DNA from 3 places in the Rhodococcus sp. WMMA185 genome. Region 1 is predicted to be linked to each of the others. Evidence: predicted binding sites of a transcription regulator. Region 1 holds the regulator's gene; each other region holds the start of a gene.
The links. The regulator LexA, encoded in region 1, represses DNA repair genes until DNA is damaged. The targets are predictions, from matches to a motif close to CGAACANNTGTTCG.
Positions count from the first base shown of each region.

Region 1 (7,165 bases):
TCCCGGTATTCGGTACGCACGAAAGTGCAACGCCTACCGATCGAACCGATCTCGCAGGCTTCCGCCCGCCAGCGCTCCGGGCGTTGCGGCCGTGTTGCCGACGGGATCTGCATCAGGCTCTACTCGGAAGAGGACTTCGAGTCCAGACCCGCGTTCACAGAGCCGGAGATCTTGCGCACCAATCTCGCTTCCGTCATCCTTCAGATGACGGCACTCGGCCTCGGCGACATCGCCGCATTCCCATTCGTCGCGCCACCCGACCCGCGGGCGGTCCGCGACGGTGTCGGTCTACTCCAGGAACTCGGAGCGATCGAGCACAAGACCAAGAGCGGACTGCCCGTCCTCACCACCGTCGGTCGGGAACTTGCTCGGATACCGGTCGATCCACGGATGGCCCGGATGCTCGTCGAGGCGCACCGGAACGGATGTCTGTCCGAGGTGCTCGTGATCGTATCTGCACTGTCCATACAAGACGTGCGAGAACGTCCAGCCGAGTTCACGCAGGCCGCGGACGAGAAGCACGCCCGGTTCAATGTGGAGAACTCCGACTTCCTCGCTTTCCTCGAGCTATGGAAATACCTTCGAGAGCAGCGGAACTCGCTGTCGTCCAACCAATTCCGCAAGATGTGCCGTAACGAATTCCTGCACTGGCTGCGTATCCGCGAATGGCAGGACCTGCACGGGCAACTCCGCCAGATCACCCACAGACTAGGTTGGGAGCCCAACACCACCCCCGCGACTCCCGCCGCGATCCACCAGTCCTTATTGGCAGGACTGCTGTCACACATCGGGCTGCGCGAGGGAGAGAAACGAGACTTCCTCGGTGCCCGTGGATCTCGGTTCGCGATCTTCCCCGGGTCGAGCTTGTTCAAGAAGCCGCCGCGGTGGGTGATGGCCGCGGAACTCGTCGAGACCTCACGTCTGTGGGCGCGGATGTCCGCCCGAATCGAACCCGAATGGGCCGAGAAGCTCGCCCCTCATCTCGTCAAACGCACCTACTCTGAACCGCACTGGTCGTCCAAGCGGGGTTCTGCCGCCGCCTGGGAACGGGTGACGCTGTACGGGATCCCCCTCGTCGCCCGACGTGCGGTCAACTACAGCACCATCGATCCCGAGGTATCCCGGGAACTGTTCATCCGCCACGCGTTGGTCCAGGGTGAGTGGCAAACTCACCACAAGTTCTTCCACGCCAATCGGGCGCTCCTCGAGGACGTCGAAGAACTCGAGCACCGCGCACGTAGGCGCGACATCGTCGTCGACGACGACGTCCTCTACGACTTCTACGATCAACGTGTCGGCTCGGAAGCGGTGTCCGCCCGCCATTTCGACTCCTGGTGGAAGGTGGCGCGGCGCACCACACCCGACCTGCTCACGTTCACCCAATCGACCGTCGTGAATGCCGAGTCCGCGGCAGTCCTCGGCGGCGACTACCCCGATGCCTGGCGTCAAGGCGACATGCAGTTCCCGCTCACCTACCAGTTCGAGCCCGGAGGCGAAGATGACGGCGTCACAGCGCGCATCCCGATCGCCCTGCTGTCGGGCCTGCGGCCGATCGGTTTCGACTGGCTGGTCCCCGGCATGAGAACCGAACTGGTTGCCGCGCTCATCAAGACGCTGCCCAAGACCCTTCGGCGACAAGTGGTTCCAGCTCCCGATTTCGCAAACGCCGCTCTGGTCGCCGTCACTCCGCGATCCGAACCACTCGTCACGGCGATGGCACGCGAGTTGTCGCGACTCGGAGCATGCCGCATCGACCCTGCGAACTTCGATCCCACTGCGCTACCCGACCACCTCCGCATGACCTTCCTCGTAGTCGACGAGAACGGGGCGGTCCTCGATCGGAGCAAAGACCTCGCCGCGCTACAGAGGTCACTCGCGCCTCAGGCGCAGGCGGAAGTAGCCAAGGCCGCCTCGAATTCGGAGCGGCCACCGGCACTCACCTGGACACCCGATACCCTCGGCTCACTCGAAACCACCGTGACCCGGGAAGTCGGCGGACAGAAGGTCATCGGTTACCCCGCCCTGGTCCCCGAGGGTGGCGGCGTCGCCGTGCGGGTGCTCAGCACCGCTGCAGCTCAACGTGCCGCCATGCTCGCCGGAACGCGAAAGCTGCTCCTCACCGCAGTCCCCACGCAGACCAAGACCGTGACGTCCGGTCTGAGCAATGCACAGCGACTCGCGCTGGGGCAGAACCCCGACGGCAGCCTCGACGCTCTGATCGAGGACTGCCGCAACGCAGTGGCGAATAAGTTGATCGCAGCGCACGGTGCGACGATTCGTACACCGCAGGAATTCGACACCCTGGTGACCAGAGCACGATCGGAAATGGCCCGCGGAGTGACGGCGCTGCTGCGAGCAGTGGTACCGATACTCGAGGCTGATCACCGCCTTGCGGTGGTCTTGGACCGCGCCCGCGGCGAGGCCGCGGACGACGTTCGACAGCAGCGAGAGTCCCTCCTCTTCCCCGGCTTCGTTGCCGACCTGGGCGCGGCCCGGCTCCGCGAGCTACCCCGGTATCTCGCCGCCGCGACCGCGCGCCTCGAGTCCCTGCCGGGTAGCGCAACCCGTGACACGAAGGGAATGGACATTCTCGATCGTGTGTATGCCCGGTACGAACGCCTACTTTCGGCGTTGCCGGAGGAGCGCCTCCACTCTGCCGAGCTCGATACGATCCACTGGATGATAGAAGAACTGCGGGTCAGCCTCTTCGCTCAGGCTCTCGGAACCCCGATCCCTGTCTCGGAGAAGCGAATCCTGAGCGCTATCGAGAAGGTGCGCTGACACACGGAATCAGGTCACTCCTCCTCGCTGGATTCCCTTTGTACGCGCAGTTCTTTGATCTCGCGGGCGAAGTCCTCCGCAGAGCTGAACGAGCGGTACACCGATGCGAAACGCAGGTACGCCACTTCGTCCAAATCCCTGAGCGGCCCCAGAATCGCCAGGCCGACCTCATTGCTCGGGATCTCGGCCGACCCTGACGCGCGGACGGTGTCCTCCACCTGTTGGGCAAGAAGATTCAGCGCATCATCGTCGACCTGACGCCCCTGGCAGGCGCGGCGCACACCCCGCACGACCTTTTCCCGACTGAACGGCTCGGTGACACCACTACGCTTCACAACCGATAGGACCGCGGTCTCGACGGTCGTGAACCGGCGACCACACTCGGGACACGACCGGCGCCGCCGAATGGCCTGTCCTTCGTCTGCTTCTCGCGAATCGACCACACGTGAATCCGGGTGCCGACAGAACGGGCAGTGCATGGCGAATCCTTCGTCGTAGCCGTCGTGGCCGCAACAGTTCGCCTCCCCCGGTGGCGAACCAACGAGCACGGGTTCACTCAACGGATGCACGATCTCGAAGCGACCAGACGAAGTGGTGGAACTGTCCGCGTCCGAGACTACCCGTCCGCTCGATGACACCGTCATGCAGCGTCGCGGCGATCACGACGTGGTCGACGCCGGAACGATCAGCCTCCTGTCTGAACATGAACTACCTCCGTCACGACCGCGCCCCCTGTCGTGCCCGTGGTGGCGACGGCGTCCGTAGTGGCGACGAGAGCCACCCCGAAGAGGCCGCACAGCACCCCCGCCGTGATCGCTACGGTCGCGAGCACCATCCGCCACCCGACCTCTGCCTCTGGACGCACATGCGCGGCGCAGGAGACGCCGACCCGGCCCGACCCATACGAAACAGAACCGGAAGCCGGACGCCGAAGGTCACCATCGCCGGCACGTCGCCGAAGCTCGGTCCTCGACCTCCCGTACGCCGCAGCGGTCCTCGGGCGACCACCACCCCGCACGTGCGCCATCCTGTGGGGTTCTGACTGCCGGTCGAGAAATGACTGCCGGTCGAGAACTGCGTTGCTCATACGTACCTCCGCTGCTCGTTTCCCTCACCAACCAACTGGGCTGCGATCCCGCCGGGCACTTACCCCTTTCAGGCCTTCGCTCATGCGTTCGAAAGAACACATGTTCGATTCTTACCATGGCGACCCGACAAAATCACCACATCTCCCGACCCGTGTCGAACAGATGTTTGAAACTCGGGCGAAAGCGGGATAGATTCGAGTCACCCGGCACAGCAGTCACACGCGACCCACACCTCGATCACCCACAGAAAGACGGAGGCACCCAGCGATGAGGGGCGACAGCACGAAAGACGGCTCGAGTACACGTGTAAGCGGTGGCTCCGCCGCCGGATTGACCGACCGGCAGCGCCGCGTCCTCGAGGTGATCCGTACGTCCGTGAATGATCGTGGCTACCCCCCGAGCATCCGGGAGATCGGCGACGCCGTGGGCCTGACGTCCACCTCCTCGGTCGCCCATCAGCTCCGCACTCTCGAACGCAAGGGCTTCCTCCGCCGCGACCCCAATCGTCCGCGTGCAGTCGACGTACGCGGCCTCGACGAGTCGGCAGCGGGCGTCGGGTCCGACTCGACCGTCAGGATCGATCCGGCTGCCGTCGTATCTTCCGCGGACGACGAATCACACCCCGAACCCACGTTCGTCCCCGTTCTCGGCCGCATCGCCGCGGGCGGTCCCATCCTGGCCGAGGAGGCTGTCGAGGACGTCTTTCCCCTCCCGCGGGAACTCGTGGGCCAGGGCTCGCTGTTCCTCTTGAAAGTGGTGGGAGAGTCCATGATCGATGCTGCAATCTGTGACGGCGATTGGGTCGTGGTCCGTCAGCAGAACGTGGCAGAGAACGGCGACATCGTCGCCGCGATGATCGACGGCGAGGCCACGGTCAAGACGTTCAAGCGCACGGGAAACGAGGTCTGGCTGATGCCACACAACCCGCTGTTCGAGCCGATTCCCGGTAACGACGCCGCGATCCTCGGCAAGGTGGTAACGGTCATGCGCAAGATCTAGCGAGGGCCCGGGTAAATCGAAGAGCCCTGCGGCATCGCCGCGGGGCTCTCGTGGACGAACAGCGAATGCGCGCTTGTGCAGAGCCGTCAGAGATTCAGACCCCGACCGATGATCTCCTTCATGATCTCGGTCGTGCCGCCATAGATGGTTTGCACGCGAGAATCCAAATATGCCTTGGCAATCGGGTATTCCTTCATGTAGCCGTAACCACCGTGCAGTTGCAAGCACCGGTCGATCAGCCGGACCTGCGCCTCGGTCGTCCACCACTTCGCCATCGCAGCGTCTTGCACCGACAGTTTCCCATCGCCCAGCATCTCGATGAACTTGTCGACGAGGACACGGACCGCTGTGGTCTCGGTGGCAAGTTCGGCGAGTACGAACCGGGTGTTCTGAAAGCTGCCGATCGACTTACCGAACGCCTTCCGGTCCCGGCAGTACTGAATGGTCATGTCCAGCGCCGATTCCATCGCCGCCGCGGCCACAACCGCGATCGACAACCTCTCTTGCGGAAGATTCTTCATCAAGTAGAGAAATCCCATTCCCTCCTCACCGAGGAGGTTGGCGGCGGGAACCCGGACATCGGTGAAGCTCAACTCGGCCGTGTCCTGTGCCTTCATCCCGATCTTGTCGAGATTGCGGCCGCGCTCGAAACCCGGCATGCCCCGCTCGACCACGAGGAGGCTGAATCCTTGCGAACCCTTGTCCGGGTCGGTACACGCGACGACGATCACGAGGTCCGCGTTGATTCCGTTTGTGATGAAAGTCTTCGATCCGTTGAGAACCCAATCGTCGCCATCACGCACCGCACGAGTCTTGATTCCCTGCAGATCACTACCGGTGCCGGGTTCGGTCATCGCGATTGCCGTGATCAATTCACCTGAGGCGAAGCCGGGCAGCCAGCGCCGCTTCTGCTCCTCATCGCACAGATCGAGCAGGTAGGGCGCCACGACGTCGTTGTGCAGCGTGAACCCGATGCCGCTGTATCCGCCGCGGGTGTTCTCCTCGGTGACAATCGCGTTGTACCGGAAGTCCTGTACTCCGCCGCCACCGAATTCCTCCGGCACCGCCATACCGAGGAAGCCTTGCTTACCGGCCTCCACCCATAGGCTGCGGTCGACGATGTTCTGCTCTTCCCACCTCGCATGGTTCGGCTCGGCATACTGTGCAAGAAACTGCTTGTACGACTGTCGAAACAACTCGTGTTCCGGTTCGAACAGGGTGCGCTCCACGCCGACTCCTCACGTCAACTGCCAGGGTACGTCTCGTTCGACCGTAGAGACGGCAGCCGCTGCGGGGCATGACCCAGGTGATCGGGTTTCGTGACTCATGCGTTCTTCCGTCTGGCTCCCTTGAACTTTGTGAGCGAACGCATCACGGGGTATGCAACCAGAATGCCCACCGACCCCCAAGCGATCCCACCGAGTTCCACCGACCCAATGGTCAATGTCAGGTTGCCTATGCCCGCGACGAGCGCTGTCGCGACCACGGTCAAGTTCACCGGATCGGTGAAGTCCACCTTCGCATCCATCCAGATCCGCACACCCAGAACGCCGATCAGTCCGTACAGCACGAGAGTCGCACCGCCGATCACGCCACTGGGGACGGTGAACACCAGCGCGCCGAATTTCGGCGAGAATGCCAGCACCACCGCGGTCGCGGCGGCAACCCAGTAGGCGGCGGTGGAATAGACGCGTGTTGCGGCCATGACACCGATGTTCTCCGCGTAGGTGGTGGTGCCGGAGCCGCCGCCGAATCCAGCGAGTGAGGTAGCCAGCCCATCCGCGACGAGCGCATCGCCGGCAACGTCGTCGAGCGGACGCCCGGTCAGCGCGGCCACCGCCTTCACGTGACCGACGTTCTCCGCGATCAACACAATGACCACGGGAAGTGTCAGGGCGATCACCGACCACTCGAATGTCGGCCCCTGCAGTTCGGGCACCCCGAACCAGTCCGCCTGCCGCAGTGCCGCTACGCGCTCTTCGGCGAGTCCGCCGTTCAAAGCCGCGAACACCCACCCGATAACCACGCCGACCAGGATGCTCAGACGCCCGAGCAGTCCCGGACCGATGACCGTCACGAGCAGGATCGAAAGAAGCGTCACACCGGCTATCAACGGCTGCGATTGAAACGAGTCCACCGCCACAGGCGCGAGATTGAGCCCGATCAGTGCAACGACGGCACCCGTAACGACGGGGGGCATACAGGCATCGATAACCCGTGATCCGGCGCGCTTCACCACCACGCCGACCAAGAGCAACAGCACACCGGCCGCCACCACGCCACCGAGTTGCGCTGCG
Region 1 covers NZ_CP017014.1:1,392,685-1,399,849, reverse strand. Annotated here, with positions in the region: gene hrpA (ATP-dependent RNA helicase HrpA) at 1-2,781, shown strand, start outside; gene nrdR (transcriptional regulator NrdR) at 2,796-3,260, opposite strand; gene BFN03_RS20395 (hypothetical protein) at 3,334-3,486, opposite strand; gene BFN03_RS06315 (hypothetical protein) at 3,467-3,868, opposite strand; gene lexA (transcriptional repressor LexA) at 4,137-4,868, shown strand; gene BFN03_RS06305 (acyl-CoA dehydrogenase family protein) at 4,955-6,097, opposite strand; gene BFN03_RS06300 (uracil-xanthine permease family protein) at 6,193-7,165, opposite strand, start outside.

Region 2 (7,165 bases), 760 kb from region 1:
CGATCGGTTACAAGCAGTGCAAGCCCGTGAGTGACTGATGAATTGGGCGCGCTGGAGTAGTCCGGGAGAGCGTCGGTGGCCAGTCGCACAGCCATCCCGATTCCTGGTCCGACTCGAATCCGGCGACGCCAGCGATTGATTGTCGGTATGTCGTGTCCGCCACGTTCGAGGAGATCGAGTGTGGTGAGGACGTGGCAGCCCGCCACGACCACGCGAGATCGGATTTCGCGACCCGAAGATGTCCGGGTGGTCCAGGAGTCGTGGTGGCGGGTCAGAGCCGTGACTGAATCGCCGAGCGAGATTGTGCCGGCGTCCGATTGCAACCGGGATGCGAGCGCTGCGGTCAGGGCGCCGCTTCCGCCGACCGCGCGACCCGGAGGAACGGTATGCATGAGGGCGGCGAAGCCGACCATCGGGGCTGTCCCGGGTTCGGACATTGGCGGGCCGGACTGGGCACCGAACCAGGCGAGCGCGGCTTTGAGCCGTTCGTTGTCGAAGTACTCGTCCAGTAGGGCGTCGCCGGAGCCGAGGAACTGCCGGGAGAGGTCGCTGCCGCCGCCGTCCGCATCGAGTCCCCAGAACGACGAGAGCAGCGCGGGCGCGGTCGGAGGCTTCGAGAACGCGCGCATGACGCGGGCGCTGCGTGGACCCCACACCTCGACGAACCGGCGGTATGCGTCGGCATCGCGGGCCCCGCAGGATTCTTCGATCGACCGGCACGTTGCGGCCAGGCTGCGGTGGAAGACGATTCCGGGCCGACCTGTGTGATCCGGCGACGGAGCGAAGGCCCACGGATCGCAGTCGATGTATTTCAGCCCGTGCGCCCCCAGGTCGAGTTCTTCGACGATTCCCGTGTGGCGCACCATGATGTGTGCCGACGAACCGCGGTCGACTTTGTGCCCGGGAAAGCGCTCCACCGTCGATACGGCTCCGCCGAGAACTGTGTCACGCTCGATCACCTCGACGGACCATCCGGATCGCGCCAGATAACAGGCCGACACCAAGGCGTTGTGCCCCGAACCCACTACCACTGCATCGATCACTGGAGATTCCTCCCATCGCGTCGATCTCCGGGAGGTTCCTCCCACCGGATGGCGATCACAGCGGAAGTCCTCGTCCGAGTACTGCGAAGGGGCGGTTGTCGCCTCCGAATCGGAAGTGCCGCAGGACATCTTTGAAGCCGAGGCGCCGATAGAGTCGCCAGGCACGATTGTCCTCGTCCGCAACCTCCGGAGTGGAGAGAAGGACACCCTCCTCGGGTCTGTGTTCGAGGAGGCGCAGGAGCAGTGTCTCGCCGATTTGCTGCCCCTGAACGTCCGGGTGGACGTGCAGTTCGGTGAGTTCGAAGTAGTTGCCGAGGAGTATGTCGATGCGGTCGCGACTCCACCCGGTGTGCCGGAGTCCCGAGCGGACCTGCTGGTGCCACCACTGCCCGGGAGCGCCACGGTACCCGTAGGCGATGGCCACCAGGCGGGCGGGAGCTTCTTCGCTCGAACTGTCTCCGGCCGGTACGAACGCGGCGACGGCGCGCCATCCGGAGCGCCGAAGGTGTTCGCTCCATGTCGCTGCCCGGTGATATTCGGTGCCTTGGGGATAGCCCATGGCGGCGACGTAGACCGACAGCGCCTCCTGCAGGCGGTCGCGGAATTCGGCAGCCGAGAGTTCGACCACCAGCGGGGACTGGTCAGCGTTCGTGTCTACCGGTCTCACCTTTCTCTTGACGATGTGTCGGTGGCCTCAGCTATATTGAATAGATCGAACTGATGTTCGATAGAGGGGATCCGGTGATGCCCGAGGGAAGCGGGCATCACCGGACCCAGACCTGGCCCGAATTCAACGTCTGACTATGCCCGGCGGGTTGGTTGCGCCGGGGTCTTGGAGGTGTTCGAGGTGGCGACGAACCCGGTTGTGAAACCGCCTTCCGGGGATTCCCGAAAAACGGGAAGCAGGTGCGTTTCGGCATCCAGGCGAGCGGCGGCGCTTCTCGGTCGCGCCGATGCCCTCCTGTCGCAGTCGGTTGGAGCAGGCGCGCCGGCAGACCGATTCCACAGTGCATACCTGGCAGCCTTGCGAGGGGCGGGTGCGGCACTGGCCGCCGCTGAGGTGGCGTCGTCCGGTGCTCGAAGGACACGAACGCGTAACGCGTGGGTTCTCATGGCTGACGCCGCTCCCGACTTGGCGGACTGGGCCGACTACTTCGCCGGCCACTCGGCCACCCGTGCCGCGATCGAAGCCGGGACGTCGAGGATCTTGACCGATCGGGAGGCTGACGAGTTCTTCGTCGAGGTCGGACGTTTTCTGCATGCGGTCGAAGATCGCATCGGGCACGGCACAGGCCTCGGCTTGCGGGCTTCGTAGCCGAGGGTTGATGGCCGGAAAGCGCTGGGGGTCCGACGGCTCGGACTCGTAGGAAAGCAGTGGGTCGTACCTGAGATTACGGTGCCCGGTGCGGGGATCGGTATGGGGGTCCGTAATATTGGTGGCGATCTCGTACGCGGAGTAGGTGGTACGGGAATCAATCTGCTCGTATTATTAGATCTAGGTAGCCGCCAGAAGTCGGCTACCCACCGTCTCGCACCGCGGGGTGGTGGCCAACATTCCAGTGCCGGGGGAGGTACCGTGCCACTCTCCGAGCACGAGCAGCGAATGCTCGATCAGATCGAGAGCGCTCTCTATGCCGAGGATCCCAAGTTCGCCTCGACAGTGCGAGGCGGTCGCATACGTGCGGCATCGAGTCGTCGTCGAATGCAGGCGATCGCCCTGTTCGCTGTGGGGCTCGTCCTGCTCATCGCCGGCGTCGCCGTCCTGCCGAGCTGGCCGGGCGACTTTCCATTCGTCAGCCTGATCGGCTTCATGATCATGTTCGGTGCCGGCGTTCTACTCCTGTGGGGTGGAGGAAAGGGCAAGTCCGGTCAGGAGTCGGAGGATGGCTCGACCTCCAAGGGCTCGGCCACCGGACAGGATCGGACCGGCGGGTCCGATCGGGGCAAGTCCCGGGGCGGCCGCAAGAGTGGCGGGTTCTCGTCACGAATGGAAGATCGTTTCAAGAAGCGGTTCGACCAAGAGTAATAATGCTCACTCGGATCGTTGGCGGTGCGACATGAAGATGTCGCGCCGCCAATGCTTTTGTGGAGTGCGTTCGCGATAACCATTCGTCGGGTGGCGTTCGGTCTGTGCAATTGCTTGATCTAGGCATTTGCTTGGCCTAGGCAATTGCTTGGTCTAGGCAATTACTCGGGGATCGTGAACCCGTACACCGTCGCGATTTACCCGCAGGGCCGTCGCAGATCTTCCCCACTTTCCCCCAAAACGTTCACGATGTGCTGCCGGTTATGGTGACGCGTGCCCGCAGTCGGTGCTCTCACCTGGGCTGTTGTCGATTCGTTCGGCGCTGTGACGTCAATTATGTGGCGCGAAAATCGAAATCGATCCCATATATCGAAGGCCGCGACTGTATTGCCCCACCGAGATATATCTGTTCTGACCTGCAATTATCAAGAAATTGGGGGGACGACACCCTTCTTTCTTCCTTGTTGGTGGGGGAATGTGGGGTAGTGTGGTGCATGGCGGGGAGCGAAGTTGGCCCGTCCGGGGGTGGCGTCGATATGAATGCGGCGGGAGGTGTCGAGTGTTTCTCGGTACTTACACGCCCAAGCTCGATGACAAGGGGCGGCTCACACTGCCCGCGAAGTTCCGGGATGCACTGGCGGGAGGGTTGATGGTCACGAAGGGTCAGGATCACAGCCTGGCGGTGTATCCCAGGGAAGAGTTCACCGCTCTCGCACGAAAGGCCGCGGCGGCGTCGAGAAGCGACCCGGAGGCGAGGGCTTTCGTTCGCGGACTGGCCGCGGGCACCGACGAACAGCATGCAGATGCCCAGGGGCGCATCACCCTCTCGGCAGATCACCGTCGCTACGCGGGCCTCTCGAAGGACTGCGTTGTGGTCGGTTCGGTCGATTTCCTCGAAATCTGGGATGCGCAGTCCTGGCAGACCTACGTCGAGGAGAACGAGGAGAGCTACTCGCAGGCAACGGGTGTCGTGCTCGGTGAGATCGTCTGAGCCCGACCCGCGAGTGCAGCGAGGCCTCTGTCCGACGGAACCCTGACGCACTTCCCCAGCGCCAGGTTTCCTTCTCGGACAGGGACCCCGAAGCACTCGCCACGGCAACAGGCCGACAAGACAAGTTCGCCGACATGAGAAGTTCAGGGAGTGACCCGCGGCACCGGACCGGTTCACCCGCACCACAGAGTCAGGAGCCGGAGGAATGATGGTGGATCAGGAGGGAACGGATTCCTCACCCGCCGATGGGTTCGGTCACATCCCGGTGTTGCTCGACCGCGCACTCCAACTTCTTGATCCGGCTCTCACCGTGAATGACCCCCAGGGCGGGGGAGCAGTAATGGTCGACGCGACACTCGGTCTCGGCGGACACTCCGAGCGATTTCTCAAGGCTTACCCTCAGCTGAAATTGATCGGGCTCGACCGTGATCCGAATGCGCTGGAGATCGCTCGTAGCAGGCTCGCGCCCTACGCCGACCGAATCACCCTTGTTCACACTCGGTACGACGGTATCTCCGATGCGCTCGGTCAGGCGGGTCTGCCTGCGGAGGAGTCGGTTCAGGGGATTCTGTTCGATCTAGGCGTGTCGTCCATGCAACTCGACGAGTCGGACCGGGGCTTCGCATACTCGATCGACGCGCCTCTCGACATGCGTATGGACCCGACCACCGGTATCACCGCGGCAGAGGTGCTCAACACCTACGACCACGGCGATCTCGCTCGGATCCTCAGTACCTACGGCGAGGAGCGATTCGCAGGCAAGATCGCCTCGGAGATCGTCCGCCAACGTGCGAAAGAGCCGTTCACTACCAGTGCCGCGCTGGTCGAGTTGCTGTACCGCACCATTCCGGCGGCGACCCGCCGTTCCGGGGGACACCCGGCCAAACGGACGTTCCAAGCACTACGGGTGGAGGTCAACGGTGAACTCGATTCGCTTCGCGCCGCGGTGCCGGCTGCTCTCGACGCGTTGTCCGTAAAAGGTCGCGTTGTGTTCATGTCATACCAATCCTTGGAAGACCGGGTCGTCAAGCAGGAAATCGCACCCAGGTCGAAGTCGAAGAGCCCGGAAGGGCTTCCTGTCGAATTGCCTGGAATGGGTCCGGAGTTCCGCATCCTCACACGAGGAGCGGAACGCGCATCCGAACAGGAAGTTGAAGAGAATCCACGATCCGCCCCGGTGCGGTTGCGCGCTGCAGAAAGAATTGCCAGGAGGTCGGCGGCATGACGATTCAGGTGAGTTCCACCACAACACGGCCTGCGCGCACGGAAAAACGGTCGGGTGCCGCCGAGCGTGCCTACAAGAAACGAACTCAGCGCGCGTCCGCACGCGGTGGCTCCGGTGACGCTGCGCCGGGCCGGAACCGCACAGCGCTCGCCGCTCGCATCCCGTTCGTTGCGGCGATCATCGGTCTCCTCGGCGTCGGCCTGGTTGTCACTTTGCTCCTGACTACGCGCTCCGCCGAGGACTCGTACCAGTTGAGTGCGGCGCGTGCGCAGAATCAGGCTCTCGCGCAGCAGAAGGCGGCGCTCGAACGTGACGTAGAGACTGCCAACTCCGCGCCGAAACTGGCGGAGGAGGCAGCAAAGCTGGGCATGGTTCCGGCAAAGGATCCCGCACGACTTGTCGTCCATGAGGACGGCAGCGTCGAGGTCGTCGGAACCCCTGCTCCGGCTTCGGGTTCCCCGGTGCCGCCGCTCGACGTCGTCGCTCCGCAGACGAACGAAGGCATCCTGGTCCCGACGGCGCCGACTCGCGGCGCTGCGACACGGGAACCGCGCGCTGTACCGAGCACCGGCGACAGCCCCGAAATTCAAGCCCGGGGCGAACAACTCGTTCCGGTGATCCCATCGACCACCACTCCGGCGACTGAACCGCCGTCCGGTGATCACGGGTGAGCCGGAACACCCCGAGGACCAGCCGGCGCCCCAAGGGCGCCGGTTCGGCGGCCTTTCCGTTCAGACAGCGGATCGGACGCATTGTGATGTTCGGAGCGCTCGGTGTTGCTGCGCTGCAACTGTTGTGGATTCAGGTTGTCGACTCTCCGCGGCTGTCGGCAGAGGCAGCGAATCAGCGAACGACAACGGAGGTGGACCCAGCGTTGCGCGGTTCGATCCTCGACCGCAACGCCAAGCCCATCGCGTTCACCATGGAAGCGAGGGCGCTGACCTTCCAACCCACGCGCATTCGCAAGGAGCTCGAGGAAGCGAGAGCCAAGAGCGAGGCCGCCCCCGACGTGGATTCTCGGCTCGATGCCATAGCGGAGGAGATCCACGACCAACTCGGAGAGGCCGCGTCCGAGGAGGACTTGCTGGAGAAACTCTACAGTGACGAGACATTCGTCTATCTCGTGCGGAACGTCGATCCTGCCGTCGCCGAGCGGATCAGCGACAAATTTCCCGAGGTTGGCCTCGAACGGCAGGACGTCCGCGAATATCCGGGTGGATCTCTCGCAGCGAACATCGTCGGGGCTACCGGTTGGGACGGTCACGGGTTGCTAGGCCTCGAGGACTCGCTCGATTCCGTCCTCGCCGGCACCGATGGATCGCAGACCTACGATCGTGGGTCCGATGGCGCGGTGATCCCCGGTAGCTCGCGCGACAAACAACCGGCGGTGAACGGATCGAGCGTTGAACTCACCATCGACTCCGACCTGCAGTACTACGTGCAGCAGCAGGTCCAGTCGGCCAAGGACTTGTCCGGCGCAAAGGATGCATCAGCGGTCGTCCTCGACGCCCGCACCGGCGAGGTGCTCGCCATGTCGAATGACGACACGTTCAATCCTGCGATCGGCGTGGGTAATAATCCTCGGTCCGCGCAATTGGGCAACCTTCCGGTCAGCACGCCGTTCGAACCAGGTTCTGTCAACAAGATCGTCACCGCTGCCGCAGCTATCGAGTACGGGCTGACAACACCGGACGAGGTGCTCCAGGTCCCGGGCTCCATTGCAATGGCGGGCGTAACGGTGAAGGACGCTTGGGCACACGATGTAGTGCCGTACACGACCACGGGGGTGTTCGGTAAGTCGTCGAACGTGGGCACCCTCATGCTCGCTCAGCGAGTGGGTGAGGATCGGTACGCGGACATGTTGTCCAGGTTCGGCCTCG
Region 2 covers NZ_CP017014.1:2,157,409-2,164,573, reverse strand. Annotated here, with positions in the region: gene BFN03_RS09570 (phytoene desaturase family protein) at 1-1,043, opposite strand, end outside; gene BFN03_RS09565 (GNAT family N-acetyltransferase) at 1,099-1,710, opposite strand; gene BFN03_RS09560 (SAV_6107 family HEPN domain-containing protein) at 1,891-2,358, shown strand; gene BFN03_RS09555 (DUF3040 domain-containing protein) at 2,620-3,069, shown strand; gene mraZ (division/cell wall cluster transcriptional repressor MraZ) at 3,629-4,060, shown strand; gene rsmH (16S rRNA (cytosine(1402)-N(4))-methyltransferase RsmH) at 4,269-5,285, shown strand; gene BFN03_RS09540 (FtsB family cell division protein) at 5,282-5,956, shown strand; gene BFN03_RS09535 (peptidoglycan D,D-transpeptidase FtsI family protein) at 5,953-7,165, shown strand, end outside.
Region 2: BFN03_RS09560 (SAV_6107 family HEPN domain-containing protein) is a predicted target of LexA. The motif match lies at 1,757-1,770, and genes of this name have one in related genera.

Region 3 (7,165 bases), 390 kb from region 1:
GAAGTCACGGAAGTAGTAGTGCGCAGAGTGTTCACCGCCGAAGATCGCGCCGGTCTCCGACATCTGCTGCTTGATGAATGAGTGCCCCACCCGCGTGCGCACCGGCTGCCCGCCCAGCTCGGTCACCAATTCCGGAACCGACCGTGAGGTGATGAGGTTGTAGATGACCGTCGCTCCGGGTTCCTTGGCAAGTTCACGTTCGGCCACGAGAGCCGTCACGGCGGACGGCGGCACCGGGTTTCCGAGTTCGTCGACCACGAAGCAACGGTCCGCGTCGCCGTCGAATGCAAGACCGATGTCGGCACCCGTCTCGCGCACATGTCGCTGCAAGTCCACGATGTTGGCCGGGTCCAGCGGATTGGCCTCGTGGTTGGGAAACGTGCCGTCGAGTTCGAAATAGAGCGGTTCGAGGTCCACTGGCATCGGCGCGAACACCGCTGGCACGGTGTGCCCGCCCATTCCGTTGCCTGCGTCGACGGCGACCCTCAGTCGACGCAGATCGGACAGATTCACCAAGCCTCGAACGAAGCTCGCATACTGCTCGAGGACGTCCTGTTCCGACACCGTGCCGGGGGCGCCGTCGTATTCGGGCACCCCATCGATGACCTCGGCGGCCACCGCACGCAGACCTGTCTCCTGACCTACCGGTTTGGCCCCGGCGCGACACAGCTTGATGCCGTTGTACTCCGCGGGGTTGTGGCTCGCCGTGAACATGGCGCCGGGGCAGTCGAACAATCCAGACGCGAAGTACAGCTGATCGGTGGATGCCAGGCCGATGAGGACGACATCGAGGCCCTGCGCGATGACACCGTCCGCGAAAGCTCGCGCCAACCCGGGAGAGGACGCACGCATGTCGTGGCCGATGACGACCTTCTCGGCGCCCTCCTGACGAACGAGTCGCGCGAATGCCCCACCGACGTCCTGTACGAACGCGGCATCGATGAGTTCACCGACAACACCCCGCACGTCGTAGGCCTTGATCGCGGCATGTACGGACTCGGCAGATCGCGCCACTTCTCTCATCTCTCCTTTTCGAGCACCAATGCTGGCGCAAGCCTAGTACCTAGGCTCCGCATGCCTGGGTTCCACATACTTGGGCGATACTCGAACGCCGGTGCTACAGAATGTCCCAACGGGGCCCACCGTGCAGTCGAAGATCCTCAATTGGCAGGGTCGGGAAGAACTCGCAGGTGGCCGCGACGACCGGTCCGTACCGGACTGGGGCGCGCGGTCGCACCGCGGTCCTCGCTCGCCGAGGTTGCTTCGCTGCGCCCGCGGTCGCCGAGGCCGGCTTCCCGCACGGCTTCCGCCAACGCAGTCAAATCGTCTTCATCCGGGGTGCTCGACGAAAATCCACCCTCGTATCGAACCAGTTCCCAACCTTTGGGCGCGGTGATCCGCGACGCATGCCTTTCGCAAAGATCCCACGAATGGGGTTCCTCGACCGTGGCAAGTGGTCCGACGACCGCGGTTGAGTCCGAGTAGACGTACGTAAGTGTGGCGACTGCAGGGTTCTTACACCCGGGTCGACAACACCTACGCAGAGATCTCACAGCTAGGGAGCCTAACCCCACCACGCCCGGACACCTACTCGGACACACCGAAAGCGCGTGGCTGTCGTAATGTCGGCTCATGTCCCGAGCACGACGCAGACGTCCTGTGACCACCCGATCCGTCGACCGACGGGGACGTGGAATTCGCGGATCCGTTTACCCTCCCGACGTACCCGCTCGTCGAAGCCGTGCAGAGAAGTTCGACCTCGTGGTTCTCGACGCCTTCGCGCCGATCGACGCACTCTGGCGCGAGGGTCTGACGAAACTCGACATTGCCGTGGACGAGGTGCCGAAGATTCACGCGCTTGATCCTGATTCGGTGAACTGGCCGGCCGAAGTCGTAGCGGACGGTCCCGTGCCGCTGTCACGGCTGATACCCGCTGGCGTCGATCGACACGGGGCCACGACGCGGGCTCGAATAGTACTTTTCCGGCGGCCGTTGGAACAGCGAGCCAAGGACACCGACGACCTCACGGATTTGGTGCACGAGGTGCTCGTGCAGCAGGTAAGCACTTACCTGCAGGTCGAACCCGAGGCAATCGACCCGGACATGCCGGGCGATGAGGACTGACTACACAATCCCCCGCTTCAGGCGCCGGCGCTCCCGCTCGGACATGCCTCCCCAGATGCCGAACCGCTCGTCATTGGACAGCGCATACTCGAGGCATTCGTCCCGCACCTCGCAGCCCAAGCAGATTCGCTTTGCTTCCCTGGTGGAGCCACCCTTCTCGGGGAAGAAGGCCTCGGGGTCGGTCTGCGCACACAGTGCGCGTTCCTGCCACTGGTCCTCGATGCTGTCGAACAATTCGTCGAAGCCGGTCACCAGGCTCAGCACCGGGCGGGTGTCTACCGGCTCTACCTCCTGGGCGACAAGTTCACGCACAGGAAGTTCAGTCACATTGCCTTCTTCATCATTGCCTTGTGGCACACAGACTTCTCGAGCATAGGCGCCACCTACGGCGCTTGCTTCGGAAATGGTCTGCGGTTCGTCGCTTACTGTGCTTGCGCGAGTCTCCGACTCGATCTGCTCATTGGGCATCGCTCCGCCTCCTCACCTGTGATAGCGCAGAAAATTTCGATTGATCATGTTCCCCGAACCGAACATTCCTGCCATTCGTTCGAAAAGAGATTCGAATCGAGTCCGCCGCAAGTGATCCCCACCCCCACAACGTCAGAATGACATATTTGTGATTAGACACGGCCAGCGTGTCGCGGTCAAGCGGAATGGAAAAAGTCGATTACTATTTGCGGCCCCGAAATCGCCATCGGGATGCAGCCCACAGCCAGCCTTCGGCCACCGCCTAGGCTTTCTACCGTGAAGGTGACTGTATTGGTTGGCGGCGTCGGCGGGGCCCGATTCCTGCAAGGAGTTCTCAAACTGCTCGGTACCGATGCGGTGCACCGCATCACAGCGGTCGTCAATGTCGGTGACGACGTCTGGATGCACGGCCTCCGGATCTGTCCCGACCTCGATACGTGCATGTACACCCTAGGTGGTGGCATCGACACCGAGCGCGGCTGGGGCCATGCGGGCGAAACATGGAGTGCCAAAGAAGAACTCGCCGCCTATGGCGCAAAGCCCGACTGGTTCGGGCTCGGTGACCGCGATATCGCCACGCATCTGATCAGGACGCAGATGCTTCGCACCGGCTATCCGCTGTCGGCGGTCACCGAGGCACTGTGCAACCGGTGGCAACCGGGCGTCACCCTGCTGCCCGTCACCGACGACCGCAGCGAAACTCACGTCGTGATCACAGATCCCGCGGACGGCGAACAGCGCGCGATCCACTTCCAGGAATGGTGGGTGCGCCACCGCGCCCAGGTGCCAACGCACAGCTTCGCGAACATCGGCGCCGAGCAGGCCGCGCCGGCACCCGGGGTGCTCGAGGCGATCGAGTCTGCCGACATCGTCCTACTCGCCCCGTCCAATCCCGTCGTCAGTATCGGCGCGATCCTGGCGATTCCCGGAATCCGTGGCGCGCTGCGCACAACTTCGGCGAAGGTCGTCGGGGTCTCGCCGATCATCGGCGGAAGACCGTTGCGCGGCATGGCCGACGAATGCCTGGAGGTCATCAGCGTCGAGACGTCCGCCGAGGCGATCGGCCGCTATTACGGGTCCCGCAGTGCAACCGGGATCCTCGATGGCTGGCTCGTCCACGAGACCGACACCGCGGAGGTTCCCGGCGTGACGGTGCGAAGTGTGCCCCTCATCATGACCGACCCCGGCGCAACGGCCGAGATGGTCCGCGCCGCTTTCGATATCGCGGAGGTTTCGCTGTGACTGAAGCCGCGCGTCCACATCCACTCGACCACGCACCCGGTCGCTCTATCGAGATACTGCCCGTCACGGGTCTGCCCGAGTTCCGGCCCGGCGACGATCTCGGAGCGGCGATCGTCGAAGCCGCTCCGTGGCTGCGGGACGGTGACGTCCTTGTTGTCACCAGCAAGGTCTTCTCGAAGGTCGAGGGCAGAATCGTGATCTCCCCCACCGACCCTGAAGAACGCGATGCCGCACGCCGTCGTCTCATCGATCAGGAGGCCGTCCGCGTCCTGGCACGAAAGGGGCGGACCCTCATCACCGAGAACCGCCTCGGGATCGTCCAGGCGGCGTCGGGCATCGACGGTTCGAATGTAGACGGCTCCGAACTGGCTCTGCTGCCTGAGGATCCGGATTCGAGCGCGCGCACGCTCCGTGACTCGATCGCCGCCGCGCTCGGCATCACAGTTTCGGTTGTAGTCACCGACACCATGGGGCGCGCATGGCGCAACGGCCAGATCGATGCCGCCATCGGCGCGGCAGGTCTTCCCGTCCTGCATGCGTACACAGGTGCACGCGACAGCCAAGGCAATGAACTACTCGTGACCGAGGTCGCGATCGCCGACGAGATCGCCGCAGCAGGTGACCTTGTGAAGGGCAAACTCGGTGGCGTGCCCGTCGCGGTGGTTCGTGGACTCGAACTCACCGATGACCAGTCGAGCGCACAGGATCTCATCCGTCGCGGACCCGAGGACCTGTTCTGGCTCGGCACTGCCGAGTCTCTGGAACGAGGCCGGTCCGAGGCGCTCCTGTTGAGGCGCTCGATCCGGCAGTTCTCCGACGAACGGGTGGACCCGGCTACGATTCGGACGTCGATCTCGGAAGCGCTCACAGCCCCCGCGCCGCATCACACTCGCCCCGTCCGCTTCGTATGGATCCGCACTCGTGACGTCCGTGACGAATTGCTGACCCGGATGCGCGAGCTGTGGTGCCGTGACCTGGCATCGGATGGCCTTGGTTCCGAGGCCATCGAGGCACGTGTGGCTCGCGGGAACATCCTTCTCGACGCGCCTGAGGTCATCATTCCGTTTTGCGTTCCCGACGGCGCCCACACCTACCCCGACTCGCGCAGGCAGGCCGCGGAGTCCACGATGTTCACGGTCGCTGTGGGCGCGGCAGTTCAGGGGCTTCTGGTCTCGTTGGCCACCAAGGGGGTCGGTAGCTGTTGGATCGGATCGACCATCTTCGCCGCTGACGTCGTCCGTGACGTGCTCGACCTGCCCGCCCCGTGGCAACCTCTCGGTGCCATCGCAATCGGGCATCCGCTCGACCCGCTCTCGCCTAGGGAGGCCGTCGATCCGGCCGATGCACTGATCGAAAGGTGACCACCGGGCAATGAGCGCCGAATCGCTGCACCGCTCCGCGATAGCTGCCCTCGTGGGCTGGAAGACCCTCGACGAGAACGACGAATCGCTGCGCCACACAATGCTGGCGTTTCTCGAATCGGCACCTCTCGGATGCCTGCGTGATCACGAACCCGGGCACATCACCGCGTCCTCCCTCGTTCTGGACGAGGGAGGGCGCCATGTGCTTCTCACCCTGCATCCGAAGGTCGGGCGTTGGATCCAGCTGGGCGGGCACTGTGAGCCTTCCGACGACACCGTCGTCGACGCCGCACTACGAGAGGCCCGCGAGGAGTCGGGAATCGCCGATCTACGGATCGATCCCGAACTGCTGTCCGCACACACGCACCCGATCACGTGCTCTCTCGGCCGGCCCACCCGGCATCTGGACCTCCGGTTCCTGGTCCGGGCACGCCGAAACTCACAAGTCGTGCGGAGTTCCGAATCGACGGACCTGCGCTGGTGGCCGGTGGAGGAACTACCGCCGCTGGCCGAGAAGGCGACGATCGATCGCCTCGTGTATCTCGCCGGATTGCGCTAGTACAGAAATCGCGCTCCTGCCGGGTCAGACGTCGGTACTGAACCTGACCCCGCCGTCCGGCAGTGTCACACCCGGCCACACCCGTGCGCCGCGGAGAAGTTCGCACCGGGCTCCGACGTCGGCTCCATCGCCGATTACGGCGTCGCGCACGAGCGCACGCGGCCCGATCCGCGCGCCGAACCCGATGATGGAACGTTCCACCGTGGCCCCGGCCTCGACCACCGCGCCATCGAACAGCACGGCACCGTCGAGACGTGCGCCGGCGCCCACTTCGGCGCCACGACCGACGACCGTTCCACCGATCACCAGCGCGCCCGGTGCGACGCCGGCACCCGAGTGAACGAGCGACTCGCCACGAGGCCCGTCGAGTGCCGGAGACGGGGCGATGCCACGGACCAGGTCCGCCGAACCGCGCACGAAGTCCTCGGGTGTGCCCATGTCGCGCCAATATGACGAGTCGACATAGCCGAAAAGGCGCGCGTCACGTGCCAGCAGCGAAGGAAATACCTCTCGTTCCACCGACACCGCGCGACCCTCGGGGATCTGCTCGATGATTTCACGCTTGAATACGTAGCATCCGGCGTTGATCTGATCGGTCGGCGGATCCTGGGTCTTCTCGAGGAATGCGGTGACCCGACCGTCCGAATCGGTAGGAACGCAGCCGAACGCTCGGGGGTCTTCAACCCGCACGAGATGCAGTGTGACGTCGGCGTCATGGGTCGTATGGGTGTCGAGGACGGCGCCGAGATCGGTGCCCCCGAGTACGTCGCCGTTGAAGACCATGGCATTGTCGCCGCGCAGCTTCGGCAACACGTTCCGGATTCCACCACCGGTGCCGAGCGGTTCGGTTTCGGTGACGTAGTCGATCTCGAGGCCGAGACCGGATCCGTCGCCGAAGTAGTCCTCGAAAACCTCAGCCTTGAAGGATGTTCCGAGCACAACGTGCTTGATCCCGGCCGCTTCGATACGTGCGAGCAGATGCTGGAGGAACGGAAGGCCCGCCGTGGGCAGCATGGGTTTGGGCGCCGACAACGTCAGTGGACGAAGCCTCGTCCCCTTGCCGCCGACCAACACCACCGCATCGGTCGCCTTCACTGCATCGGTCATTTTCACTGCGTCAGTCTTCTTCTCAGTTGCCATGATTCGTTCCCCCCGTGTTCCCGCTCCTGCGCCGTTCCCGAACCGCCGAAGCGACCGCGATCCTCGACCGCAGGGCCAACCCGATCCGAAGAGCCAATCTCAAAGGCGCCTGCCACCGATGGGGGTGTCGATCCGCCTGGAAGCGGTACGCGCTCTCGTGATGAGCGGGCAACATCAGTTCCGGGTGCTTGCCCGCCGCGTGCCCCTTGGCGTGGGTAACTTCCGCGGACGGCACGTAGACATTGAGCCACCCGGCTCGGCCCAGACGGTC
Region 3 covers NZ_CP017014.1:1,002,109-1,009,273, reverse strand. Annotated here, with positions in the region: gene BFN03_RS04490 (phosphomannomutase/phosphoglucomutase) at 1-1,014, opposite strand, end outside; gene BFN03_RS20030 (DUF3499 domain-containing protein) at 1,161-1,553, opposite strand; gene BFN03_RS04480 (metallopeptidase family protein) at 1,633-2,124, shown strand; gene BFN03_RS04475 (WhiB family transcriptional regulator) at 2,125-2,388, opposite strand; gene cofD (2-phospho-L-lactate transferase) at 2,869-3,834, shown strand; gene BFN03_RS04465 (coenzyme F420-0:L-glutamate ligase) at 3,831-5,195, shown strand; gene BFN03_RS04460 (NUDIX hydrolase) at 5,206-5,754, shown strand; gene BFN03_RS04455 (sugar phosphate nucleotidyltransferase) at 5,779-6,861, opposite strand; gene BFN03_RS04450 (glycosyltransferase family 2 protein) at 6,884-7,165, opposite strand, start outside.
Region 3: cofD (2-phospho-L-lactate transferase) is a predicted target of LexA. The motif match lies at 2,673-2,686, and genes of this name have one in related genera.